2 linked regions of the Zobellia alginiliquefaciens genome follow. The protein of the gene in region 1 binds, or shares a complex with, the protein of each later gene. Links are inferred from orthologs where the notes say so. Each region holds a gene or a part of one and is shown on either strand. Other genes may lie near its edges. The genes, in order: P0077_RS02025 and accD.

Region 1 (6,496 bases):
GGATCGTGACCGCCATAAAATGTAAAAAAGCCTTTTCCTTTTACACCATGAATATAGCGGGCTTCTCCATTCAATTTATTTTCGCCCAAAACCATGACCGTTGGCTTCACTTCTTCTCTTGCGAATGCCGTGGTCTGCCCCATAAAGCCCTTGACCAAAGAGGTATGATTTTGACAAAGCATAGTAGGAACGGCATCCCATTTTGCAGAAAAATCCATTAATGAAAAATAATCGGACTCCTTGGGAACGTTTCCTCTTTTACTTGTCATATCAATTGATGAAAACTCATATTTGAGCGGATTTCTTTCTAATGTAAAATCCGTAAAGGCAAACGTTTTATTGTAATCCAATTGACTTTGATAGTTCGCATCCGAAGGGTCATTATCGAACATGGGTTCGCAAATATCAACACCTTCTGCAGAAAGCGCAATATCAAAACTATCCGTAGCAGAGCACATAGCGAACATAAACCCTCCACCTATAACATACTTCCTTATTTTTTGGGCTACGGCACTTTTTTCTTCCGAAACTTTTGAAAATCCATGTGTGTGAGCTAGTGCCTCAGCCTCCTTTTTTTGTTCTATATACCAAGGGGCAGCACGGTATGCTCCATAAAACTTTCCGTATTGACCTGTAAAATCTTCGTGGTGTAAGTGCAGCCAATCGTACAACGCCAACTTATCGCCTAATACTTCCTCATCGTAAACGGTAACATATGGAATCTCCGCATAGGTCAGCACCATAGTTACGGCATCGTCCCAAGGTTGATTTCCTTTGGGGGAATAGACTGCAATCTTCGGAGCTTTTTCAAGAATTACAGCATCTTGATTTTTAGATGGACTACTGATTTCCGACAAAATATTCGCCGCTTGACTATCAGATAAAATTTCAAAGGAAACTCCTCTAATTTGACATTCTTTACGGATAACATCTCCATCGGGCAGCAAAAAAGAACCTCCTCTATAATTCAGAAGCCATTGCACTTTCTGCTGCTTATTGAGTACCCAATAGGTAATTCCGTAGGCTTTAAGGTGGTCTTTCTGACCCTCGGCATCCATAGGAATTAAAATGGAGGATGCAGAAAGTTGCAAAACACCAATTAAGATGAAAAGAATTGACAAAAGCGATTTCACCATATTTCTAGCACTTTATTTTTTCTAAAGATACTTGAAAAACTACGCTTTTTATCTTCACTCAAAGTTAAAGCTATTAGAAAACTAACTGATTTTGGGAATTTCTCTTCTATTAAAACGGAACATCATCATCTCCAGGAGGCATGTTATCGTTCATAGAACTACCAAAAGCTTCGTTCGCATCTGGTAAGTTCGGCGTAATAAAAGGATTGTCCTCGTTCTCGTTCATTTTAGATTGGAACTCAAACGGAGAGTCAAAATCGTCTAGGTTATCAAACTTACCGAGGTTACCGATAAATTTCAAACGAATATTTTCCAGACCACCATTACGGTGTTTGGCAACGATAAACTCTGCCTGACCTTGTGTTGGGCTTCGTTCTTCGTCATCCCATTCATCAATTTTATAATATTCAGGACGGAAAATAAACGACACAATATCCGCATCCTGCTCAATCGCACCAGATTCACGTAAATCCGAAAGTAAAGGTCTTTTACTACCTCCACGGGTTTCAACCGCACGTGAAAGCTGAGATAGTGCAATTACGGGTATATTCAATTCTTTTGCCAATGCCTTAAGGTTACGCGAAATGGTAGAAATTTCCTGTTCACGGTTTCCTCCTTTGCCGGTTCCACCAGCGGTCATTAACTGTAAATAATCAATAATAATTATCTTAATATCATGCTGTGAAGCCAAACGTCTGGCCTTTGCACGCAAGTCAAAAATAGATAAAGAAGGCGTATCATCAATAAATAACGGTGCTTTCTCTAGCGCTTTTACTTTTACGTTCAGCTGCTCCCACTCGTGCTTTTCTAATTTACCGGTTCTCAATTTTTCGGATGAAAGTCCGGTTTCCGAAGAAATCAAACGTGTAATTAACTGCACAGAAGACATCTCACAGGAAAAGAAAGCAACACCTTGTCCACTATCTACAGCAATATTTCTTGCCATGGATAATGTTAATGCGGTTTTACCCATACCGGGACGTGCAGCTACAATAATCAAATCACTAGGCTGCCAACCCGAAGTAAGTTTATCCAACTTATCAAAGCCGGTGGCAATACCGCTCATCCCCTCTTTATTGGAAATCTCTTCAATCTTTTTCTTTGCCTGAATTACCAAATCCATAGCCGTCTCCGCAGAACGTTTCAGGTTACCTTGAGTAACATCATATAATTTAGATTCCGCACTATCTAAAAGGTCAAAAACATCGGTTCCTTCATCATATGCCTCTTCAATAATCTCATTGGAAATTTTAATCAAGCTCCGCTGAATGTACTTCTGCAGAATAATACGTGCATGGAACTCAATATGTGCCGATGAAGCCACTTTTTGAGTCAGTTTAATGAGGTAAAAATCACCTCCTATGGCATCTAACCTTCCATCTCGCTTTAATTGGGAGGAAACCGTTAATAAATCCACTGGTTCGGAACTTTCGAACAGCTTAAAAATGGATTCATAGATGTATCGATGGGCATCTTTATAGAAAACATCAGGATGAAGGATATCTATTACTTCATCTACACCCTTTTTATCAATCATCATAGCACCCAACACAACCTCTTCTAAATCAACAGATTGAGGTGGAATTTTACCTCTTTCTAAATTGATTAGGGTTGACTTGTCTATTTTGCGTCCGACGACCGGATTAATTTTTTCCATTTTACGAAATTATGCAATTAACTAAAAAATAAAGAGAAGTATAGTTAACAGGTAATAAACATTACCGTGTTAATAAGTTACAATTTTATGTTGATAACAAAAAAAATCTGAGGAAAGTCTTCCTCAGATTTTAATCAGCTTGTAAAAAGTGTCCGTTAACCGTTAAAAACACCCATTTGGGCGTATTTATCCATTCGGGTTTTGACTAATTCTTTTGGGGATAACTTTTCTAAAGCCTTAAATTGTGTCAATATTTTGTTTTTCACAACTTCAAAAGTCTTTTCCCTATTTGCATGTGCACCGCCCGCAGGTTCGCGTACGATTTCATCGATTAATTTTAATTTTTTCATATCGGTAGCAGTAAGTTTTAATGCCTCAGCAGCCACTTCCTTATACTCCCAACTTCTCCAAAGAATAGAAGAACAAGATTCCGGAGAAATCACCGAATACCATGTGTTTTCCAACATCAACACTTTATCTCCTACACCTATACCCAAAGCTCCACCAGAAGCTCCTTCACCAATAATTACAACAATAATTGGCACTTTAAGACGGGTCATCTCTAAAATGTTACGGGCTATTGCCTCTCCTTGCCCACGTTCTTCCGCCTCAATACCGGCAGCGCCACCAGGAGTATCTATAAAGCACACCACAGGCACATTAAATTTCTCCGCAGATTTCATTAAGCGCAGTGCTTTACGATAGCCTTCTGGGTTGGCCATACCAAAGTTACGGTACTGCCTTGTCTTTGTATTATATCCTTTTTGTTGACCGATGAACATGAAGCTCTGGTCGCCAATTTTACCAAGACCACCGATCATTGCCTTATCATCTTTTACATTTCTATCTCCGTGAAGTTCTAGAAAAGTATCGCCACAAATAGCGTTGATGTAGTCTAAAGTATAGGGTCTATTTGGGTGCCTAGATAACTGTACCCGTTGCCAGGCCGTAAGGTTTTTGTAGATTTCTTTACGGGTATCCGCTAACTTCTTTTCAATCTGTTTACAGGTTTCCGTTACATCTACTTCGCTTTCTTCCCCAATAATCATGCATTTATCCAGCTGCTCTTCAAGCTCTTTTATCGGGAGTTCAAAATCGAGATATTCCATTAGTGTAATAGGTTTAGTTTGATGGACAAATATAGAACTTTAAGCTTATCTCCTGAAGGGTTTTTTAAACCTTCTCCTATTTTTAAGGATTCCGTTGGCAAGAACCGTCAATAAGATGATGCCTCCACCCACATAAAACAGGGGATTCATTTTTTCTGATTCGCCTAAAATAAAATAAGCTAAAATTATGCCGTACACAGGCTCTAAGTTAATAGTGAGCATTACCGTGTAAGGACTAATGTATTTTAAAATTTTTATCGATGCGATAAAGGCATAGGCGGTACAAATTGAAGCTAGAATAAACAGATACAACCAATCGTTCTGCGAGAGTGCAAAAAATTGAGCGTCAAAACTACCTTGAAACGCTAAAAAGATAGTCAGCAATACTACTCCGCTCACCAACTCATAGAATGAGATTACGGAAGGTCTTTCCTTTTGAATCAGCTTTCCATTAATGAGTGAAAAAAGAGCCGATAAAAATGCAGAGACAAGTGCCAATAGTATACCATAGAGATATTGCGTATCTACCTTAAAAATTAAATACAGCCCTAGCATAACCACAATACCAAAAACAATCTCATACCAAATCATCTTGCGCTTGTACCAAAAAGGCTCTATTAAAGCTGTAAAAAATGCACCTGTTGAAATAGTAGCCAGCGTAATGGAAACATTAGAAACTTTAATGGACAAAAAGAAGGTAACCCAATGCAACGCAATTACAATACCTGCACCTAACAAAGACCATAGCATGGGGCGGGAAACTTTAAGGGAATATTTTTTAGCTTTTAGATATAATAAGATAAATACGGCCGCAATAAGCATACGATACCAGACCAGCGGCATAGCGTCTAGGGTAATCAGTTTACCCAATACCGCTGTGAAGCCCCAAATAAAGACAATAAAATGTAAGTGTAGGTAATTTTTTAACTGCGCCCCCATAAAAGCCTATTTAGAAGTACAAGCGTTATCGTTTTGCCTTCTGCAACAACACTACTGCAAGAATCCCAAAAATCATATTTGGTACAAGTACCGCTAAAAGAGGGGAAAAACCAGACTGCTCCGCTAGTGTACCAAAAACTTTATCAAAAAAGACAAAAACGAATGCCACTATAATTCCAAAAGCAAGGTTTACTCCCATACCACCCCGTCTTTTAACCGACGAAACGGCAACCGCTATGATAGTAAGAATAAAGGCTGTTATTGGCAACGCCCACCGTTTGTATTTCACCAATACATAGGTGTTTATATTGGAAGCGCCTTTAAGTTTTTGGTCTTTTATAAAGCGATTCAACTCAAAAATATTTTTGGTTTCCGCTGCGTAAGATACTGGGGTAAGGTCACCTATCTTAAAGGAAAAAAGCGTATCCAAACGCCTCTTAGTCTCTACCAGTGCGGTATCTTCCAATATTCTGCGTTTCTTATAGGTAGTTAAACGGTATACACTGTCTTTATCTACGTAACGGATATTGGCCGCAGAAATCTTAAACTCAAGCTCATTCTCATCATTAAATCGCTCAAAGGTAAAATTGTAACCAATCTCCCTTGCCGGATCAAAACTGCTTACATAAATAAAATCATTGGCGTTTAATTGGGTAAAAATATTATTGGTAACCCTATCTTGTTTCCCTTTTTTTAGATACTTGTATTTAAACTCGTTAAACCCTTTACTGGCATTGGGCACGATAAACATACCCATGATGAACATAATTATGGCAATAATGGATGCTCCGATTATATAGGGGCGCAAAAATCTATTATATGAAACCCCTGAACTTAAAATAGCTACAATTTCTGTATTGCCCGCCAGTTTAGAAGTAAAGAAAATAATGGATAGAAAAAGAAAAATAGGGAACAGTAAACTTCCTATATAAATGGTAAAGTTTCCAAAATAGATAAGTATTTCATCCAATGGAGCCTCATTGGCCTGCATCTTTCCTATTTGTTCCGCCAAATGGGCCATGATACCAATAGGAATGAACAGCAATATCATCACCGAAAAAGTGACGAGATATCGTTTTAATATATATTTATCCAGTATTGTTAACACTACAATCGTTTATCCATTTGTTTCACCATACGATTCTTCCATTCGGTAAAATCCCCTGCTAAAATATGCTTTCGCGCTTCACGTGTCAACCAAAGATAAAAACCAAGGTTATGAATGGTAGCTATCTGCTTGCCCAAATATTCCTTGGCAACGAACAAATGCCTTAAGTACGCCTTTGAATATTCAATATCTACAAAAGTCAATCCCATTTCATCTATAGGAGAAAAATCATCCTCCCATTTTTTATTCTTTATGTTGATGGTACCATGTGCGGTAAACAACATTCCGTTTCTAGCATTTCGGGTAGGCATCACACAATCAAACATATCAATACCTAAAGCAATATTCTCTAGAATATTAATTGGCGTACCCACACCCATTAAATATCTAGGCTTGTCTTCAGGTAAAATCTCGCAAACCACCTCGGTCATGGCGTACATTTCCTCCGCTGGCTCACCAACGGAAAGCCCACCAATAGCATTGCCTTCCGCACCTACGCCAGCAATATATTCTGCTGATCTTTTTCTCAAGTCCGTATACGTAGAAC
Region 2 (6,451 bases), 2.6 Mb from region 1 along the record:
CTATTTCTTGCAAGTACTTGTCCAAAGATGCGGTCTCCCTGTTGGTGACCTGTTTTGTGATTTTAAGCTGTCTCATGTAAATAAATTAGGTTCAGTTTGCATAGACTGCATATACTTATACGTAAAAAACATAGAAATGTTACAATTGGGTGAAAAAAACTTTACTTTTTAGATAAGTCGCATAAAAAAGCCTCAACTTACTATGTTGAGGCTTTAAATATGTATTAAAGAAAAGAGTGTTTAGTCTCTTCTTGGCTTACGATCACGGTTGTCTCTACCACCTCGTCTGTCATCTCTACCACGACCACGATCTTTATCGTTACGTGGTGGTCTTTCTACAAAACCTTCAGGTTTTGGTAAAAGAGCTTTTCTAGAAACCTTTTCTTTACGGGTTCTTGGGTCGGTACCTAAGTACTTCACATCAAAAACGTCACCCATGTTCACAACATCGGAAACATTCTCGGTTCTTTCCCATGCCAATTCGGAAACATGTAACAATACTTCATTGCCCGGGGCATCTTGGTATTCTACAACAGCGCCAAAGTCTAGCATTTTAATTACTTTAACTTCGTAAGCACTACCAACTGCAGGTTTGAACATTAGGGCATCGATCTTGGCCAATACCGCGTCAATACCATTCTGGTCCGTACCTAAAATTTCAACAATACCTTCTTCTGTAACCGGGTCTTCATTGATAACAATAGTAGTATCTGTTTCTTTTTGAAGTTCTTGAATTACTTTTCCTCCTGGTCCAATAAGTGCACCAATAAATTCATTAGGAATAGTACGTGTAACCATTTTTGGAGAATGAGGCTTCACATCTGCGTTAGGAGCAGAGATAGTATCCGTCAGTTTTCCAAGAATGTGTAAACGACCTTCTCTTGCTTGTTTTAAGGCATTTACCAAGATTTCGTAAGAAAGACCTTTTACTTTAATGTCCATTTGGCAAGCGGTAATACCATCTGCTGTACCGGTTACTTTAAAGTCCATATCTCCCAAGTGATCTTCATCACCTAAAATATCGGAAAGAACGGCATATTTACCAGAGTCCGCATCAGAAATTAATCCCATTGCAATACCTGAAACCGGTTTTTTCAATTGTACACCAGCATCCATCATTGCCATAGTACCAGCACAAACAGTAGCCATAGAAGAGGAACCGTTAGATTCTAACACTTCGGATACTACACGAACTGTATAAGGGCAATCTGCAGGGACCATTCCTTTTAAGGCACGTTGTGCCAAGTTACCATGTCCTACCTCACGACGAGAAGTACCACGGATAGGTCTTGCTTCACCAGTTGAGAAAGGAGGGAAGTTGTAGTGTAAATAGAAATTCTCCTCACCTTCGTAAGATGGCATGTCAATTTTGTTTGAATCTCTAGAAGTACCTAGGGTTACAGTAGCCAATGCCTGAGTTTCCCCACGGGTAAATATAGCGGAACCGTGTGTTGATGGTAGGTAATCTACTTCACACCAGATAGGTCTAATCTCATCGGTCTTACGACCATCTAAACGTAAACCTTCGTTTAGGGTAAGATCACGAACAGCAGCTTTTTCAGCTTTATTGTAGTATTTTGAAATCATACCACCAAAGTCAGCTTGTTCTTCTTCAGAGAAAGTAGCTTTAATTTCTTCTTTTATTTCACTAAAAGAAGCGCTTCTCTCATGTTTGGCAGAACCTGCTTTAGCTACGGCATATACTTTGTCATATGCCATGTCGTGAATTTTCTTGGCCAAGTCTTCATCTTCTCTTTCTGGCTCATACTCACGTACATCTTTCTTTCCGAAAGCTTCAGCAAGTTTTAATTGAGCGGCACACTGTACTTTAATGGCTTCGTGTGCAAATTTGATGGCCTCGGTCATTTCTTCTTCAGAAATTTCATCCATCTCACCTTCAACCATCATTACAGAATCAGCAGAAGCACCGATCATCATATCAATGTCGGATTCGGCCAATTGAGCTCTAGTTGGGTTGATAACGAATTTACCGTCTACGCGGGCAACTCTAGCTTCAGAGATTGCACATTCAAATGGAAAATCCGATAATTGAATTGCAGCAGATGCAGCCAAACCGGCCATTGCATCTGGCATAACGTCATCATCATGAGACATTAATTGAATCATCACCTGAGTTTCAGAGTGATAATCTTTTGGGAAAAGTGGACGAAGTACACGGTCTACCAAACGCATAGTCAATACTTCACCATCACTAGGTCTTGCTTCCCTTTTGAAGAAACCACCTGGGTAACGGCCCGCAGCTGCAAATTTTTCGCGGTAATCTACCGTTAATGGAAGAAAGTCAACATCACTTTGTTTGTAGTTGGAAACAACCGTACACAATAGCATACATTTTCCTGACTGTACAACAACAGAACCGTGGGCCTGCTTTGCCAATTTTCCGGTTTCGATAGAAATTTCCCTACCGTCACCAAGGTCTATGACCTCTTTAAATACTTTTGGAATCATAAATTTTAATTAAATACGCCAATGGGCGAATTGTTAAACAATGGTCTTATCGACTTGTTAAGGCCGAAGTTGTTGTGTTGTGTTGACCAATGAAAAACTGGGTGCAGCTTTTTGTAAAATCCTAATTATTTAGGATGACTAATATATAAAAAAAAAGGGCTGAAAATTTCAGCCCTTTGTAAAATACTTATTTTCTAATACCTAGTTCTTTAATAAGCTCACGATACTTAACAATATCGTTCTTGATCATATAATCAAGTAGGCTTCTTCTTTTACCTACCAACTTTACTAATGAACGCTCAGTGTTGTAATCTTTGTGGTTCTTTTTTAAGTGACCGGTTAGGTGGTTAATTCTGTGTGTGAACAAAGCGATTTGGCCTTCTGTAGAACCTGTGTTTGTTTCACTACCGCCGTGTTTCTTAAAGATTTCGGCTTTTACTTCTTTTGTTAAATACATTCCAATATTGTTTTAAATGATTTTTATGTATATATGACTGATTTTCAATCAAGCTGCAAAGATACGATTTATGAGCATAAAACAAATAATTTGTTCAATTAAATGTATTGTGGCCTTGGTAGGTAAAAAAAACTGTGTGATACAGAAAAAACCGATTGCTAATACCTTGCGTATATTATTATACTATTAATGGCGGTCTGTTGATTAGAACACCGATATAGACTTAAGTCCCCCTAAAAAATAATATGATTATGAATTTGAAATTTTTTATGAGTGTTTGCTTGGTATTAGCTTTTATTGCATGCGATGAAGATGAAACAAACGAACCTGAAAAGACGGATACCGCTCCAAATGTAGTAGGTATGAACTTTCTAAAAAGTACACAATCTTTTGATGAGACCTATGCTGTTCTTAAAGCAAGTTTAGAGGCAAATGAAAATATTACAATTGTAGCCGAAGTAAATCATACGGCCAACGCGGCTTCAGCGGAGTTGGAGCTAAACCCAACGAAAATAATTTTCTTTGGCAACCCTAATTTAGGAACACCATTAATGCAGGTAAACCAACAGGCGGGATTAGATTTGCCACAACGTATTTTGGTTTATCAAAGTGATAGTGAAGAAGTTTACATAGGTTATAATTCTACAACATATTTAGCTAATCGCCATACAGTAGGGGATGTATCTACATTATCTACAATGGCAGGAGCATTGAGGAATTTAAGCGAAAATGCCGGAATTGGAGAGGTAACGGAGCAGCCTAGTGAAGTGCCTGCCGATTATAAAGTGTTGACAGTTGTAAGTCAAGAAACATTTGACGCTACCTACGAAGGTATAATGAGTGTGATTGAAGGTAACCCAAATCTTAAAATTGTTGCGGAATTAGATCATCAAGCCAATGCGGCCAATGTTGAGTTGGAGTTGTTGCCTACTAGCGTAATTATTTTTGGTAATCCAAGCTTGGGAACACCGTTAATGCAAGACAAGCAAACTTCAGCACTTGATTTACCACAAAAAATATTGGTGTATGAAAATGCGGAGGGTGAGGTGAAAATTGCTTTTAACAGTCCAGAACTATTTATGTCAAGACATGGTGTTACGGATAATGACGCTACTTTAGAAACTATTTTAGCTGCATTACAAGGTATTGCTACATCTGTAAACCAATAGAGTAATTTAAAAAAAATGAATTGAGCTTCACTAGAAATAGTGGGGCTTTTTTTGTTTCTCAAAAAAAAGTAGAAGGTGATTTTTTAAGTAAAATAGAGCATGGATTTAAGCCAGTTTTGAAAATCTAAAAATCACATCCCGCAGGAAGAGGCTCCGCTTTCTCCAATTCTATGGCGAATTCTGAGTCTAATTCTACCTCCATAAAGCCATTTTCAACTGAGCCTTTTAGAACCTCAGAGGTGTAGCCTACTGGGTGTACATGCGCGCGTATGTAAACTTCAGTAGTTTTTGCCAAGGTAATATTTGATCCGGAACGAGTAAAAGGTTGTTCCTCTACATGGCTGTGAGTTAAAATTCTCCTATAAATAAGGTTTCCTTTTAAATCAATGATTTCCCACCAGTCTGCATATAGATTACAACCGGTATCCGGGCTTTGAATGGTTGTACTGAAAGTATAGTTGTTCTCAGTGCCCGATACTTTAACTTCAAGAACTTTTGCGGAATCAGATAAAATGCCCGCCAAATCCGATTCGGCGGGCATACTTTCTTTATCTGTTGAACAACAAAAAAACCAAAATGAAATTAGTGTAATAACTAACGGTTTCATGCCGAAACCTTTTCAGTTCTCACAGGGTTGTTCTGAATTAAATCTATATAAAGGTTGATTTTCTTTTTCAAATCTCTTCTATGTGAGATAAAATCCAAAAAACCATGGTCCTTAACAAACTCTGCAGTTTGGAAACCTTCGGGAAGTTCTTTTCCCGTAGCTTCTTTTACTACTCTGGGGCCTGCAAAACCAATTAATGCACCAGGTTCTGATATGTTAATGTCCCCTAACATTGCATAGGACGCGGTTGTTCCACCAGTGGTAGGGTCTGTACAAAGTGATATATATGGAAGTTTAGCTTCTGCCAGTTGTGCTAATTTTGCCGATGTTTTGGCTAATTGCATTAAAGACAGGGCGGCTTCCATCATACGGGCTCCCCCAGATTTTGAAATCATTACAAAAGGAACTTTTCTTTTTATAGCGTAATCTATGGCACGTGCAATTTTTTCACCAACAACGCTACCCATAGACCCACCAATAAAATTAAAGTCCATACAAGCTATAACAATATCTTTGCCTATAGACTTACCAAAACCGGTTCTTACGGCATCGTTAAGTCCAGTTTTCTTTTGTGCAGCCTTTAGTCTTTCCGAATATTTTTTGGTGTCCTCAAACTTCAAAGGGTCTTTAGAGGTCAATTTGGCATCCAGTTCCCTGAATTTGTTATCATCAAAAAGCATTTCAAAATACTCTTTACTGCCTATGCGAACGTGATAATCGTCTTCAGGGCTTACGTAAAAGTTCTTGGCAAGTACTTCTGATTCAACAATTTTTCCCGTTGGAGATTTGTACCACAACCCTTTTGGGGTGTCTTTTTTCTCTTCGGTAGCCGTTTGTATTCCCTTTTCCTTTCTTCTGAACCAAGCCGTCATATCTTCCATAATTAGTTTTGGGGATGTACTTTACCTATAAGGTATTTACATTGTTTAAATCTTCAAAAGCCTTTTTCAAACGCTCAACAAAAGACTTTTCTCCTTCGCGTAACCAAACTCTTGGGTCATAGAACTTTTTGTTAGGTTCATCTGCGCCATTTGGATTTCCAATCTGAGCTTGAAGGAAGTCTTTTTTATCTTGAACATAGTCACGAACTCCAGCTAAAAATGCATACTGCAAATCTGTATCAATATTCATTTTAATAACACCGTAGCTAATACCTTCTCTTATTTCTTCGACCGTAGAACCTGATCCACCATGGAAAACAAAATCTATGTGGTTGTTTTCTACACCGTATTTTTCAGTGATATACTCTTGAGAGTTTTTAAGGATTTTTGGAGTCAGTTTAACGTTTCCTGGCTTGTACACACCATGAACGTTACCAAAAGCTGCTGCAATTGTAAATCTTGGGCTTACTTTGGAAAGCTCCTCGTAAGCATAAGCTACTTCTTCTGGTTGTGTGTACAATTTAGAGTCATCAACATCAGAATTGTCAACACCATCTTCTTCTCCACCTGTAATACCAAGTTCTATCTCTAACGTCATGTTCATTTTGCTCATGCGCTCTAAGTACCCTTTACAGATTTCAATGTTTTCTTCAAGAGGCTCTTCGGAAAGGTCGATCATATGTGAGCTGAAAAGAGATTTTCCAGTCTCGGCAAAATGTTTCTCACTAGCATCTAAAAGTCCGTCTATCCAAGGTAATAATTTCTTAGCACAGTGGTCTGTATGAAGAATTACGGTAGCTCCGTAAGCTTCTGCCAATTGGTGTACATGTTTTGCTCCGGCTACGGCACCAAGAACGGCTGCTTTCTG

Evidence for each region.
Region 2: the proteins of P0077_RS02025 (region 1) and accD are in contact, whole or in part, in a solved structure (PDB 8UXZ), measured with the Escherichia coli proteins. The link is inferred for Zobellia alginiliquefaciens from one-to-one orthologs.

Annotation. Positions count from the first base shown.
Region 1 is NZ_CP119758.1:486,424-492,919, forward strand. The notes cover bases 1,926-4,785. They hold P0077_RS02025 (acetyl-CoA carboxylase carboxyltransferase subunit alpha), read right to left. Parts: upstream 3,903-4,785; coding sequence 2,949-3,902; downstream 1,926-2,948. Other genes in these bases: dnaB (replicative DNA helicase), read right to left, coding at 1,926-2,793; P0077_RS02030 (DMT family transporter), read right to left, coding at 3,948-4,785. Outside these bases: P0077_RS02015 (asparagine synthetase B), read right to left, coding at 1-1,136; more of dnaB, read right to left, coding at 1,246-1,925; more of P0077_RS02030, read right to left, coding at 4,786-4,841; P0077_RS02035 (LptF/LptG family permease), read right to left, coding at 4,867-5,949; tRNA guanosine(34) transglycosylase Tgt, read right to left, coding at 5,949-6,496. UniProt on the Escherichia coli protein: Component of the acetyl coenzyme A carboxylase (ACC) complex. First, biotin carboxylase catalyzes the carboxylation of biotin on its carrier protein (BCCP) and then the CO(2) group is transferred by the carboxyltransferase to acetyl-CoA to form malonyl-CoA.
Region 2 is NZ_CP119758.1:3,128,737-3,135,187, forward strand. The notes cover bases 3,637-6,451. They hold accD (acetyl-CoA carboxylase, carboxyltransferase subunit beta), read right to left. Parts: upstream 5,575-6,451; coding sequence 4,699-5,574; downstream 3,637-4,698. Other genes in these bases: P0077_RS13150 (DUF302 domain-containing protein), read left to right, coding at 3,637-4,095; P0077_RS13155 (hypothetical protein), read right to left, coding at 4,220-4,636; fbaA (class II fructose-bisphosphate aldolase), read right to left, coding at 5,609-6,451. In the rest of the region: P0077_RS13135 (sigma-70 family RNA polymerase sigma factor), read right to left, coding at 1-76; P0077_RS13140 (polyribonucleotide nucleotidyltransferase), read right to left, coding at 241-2,469; rpsO (30S ribosomal protein S15), read right to left, coding at 2,657-2,926; more of P0077_RS13150, read left to right, coding at 3,178-3,636.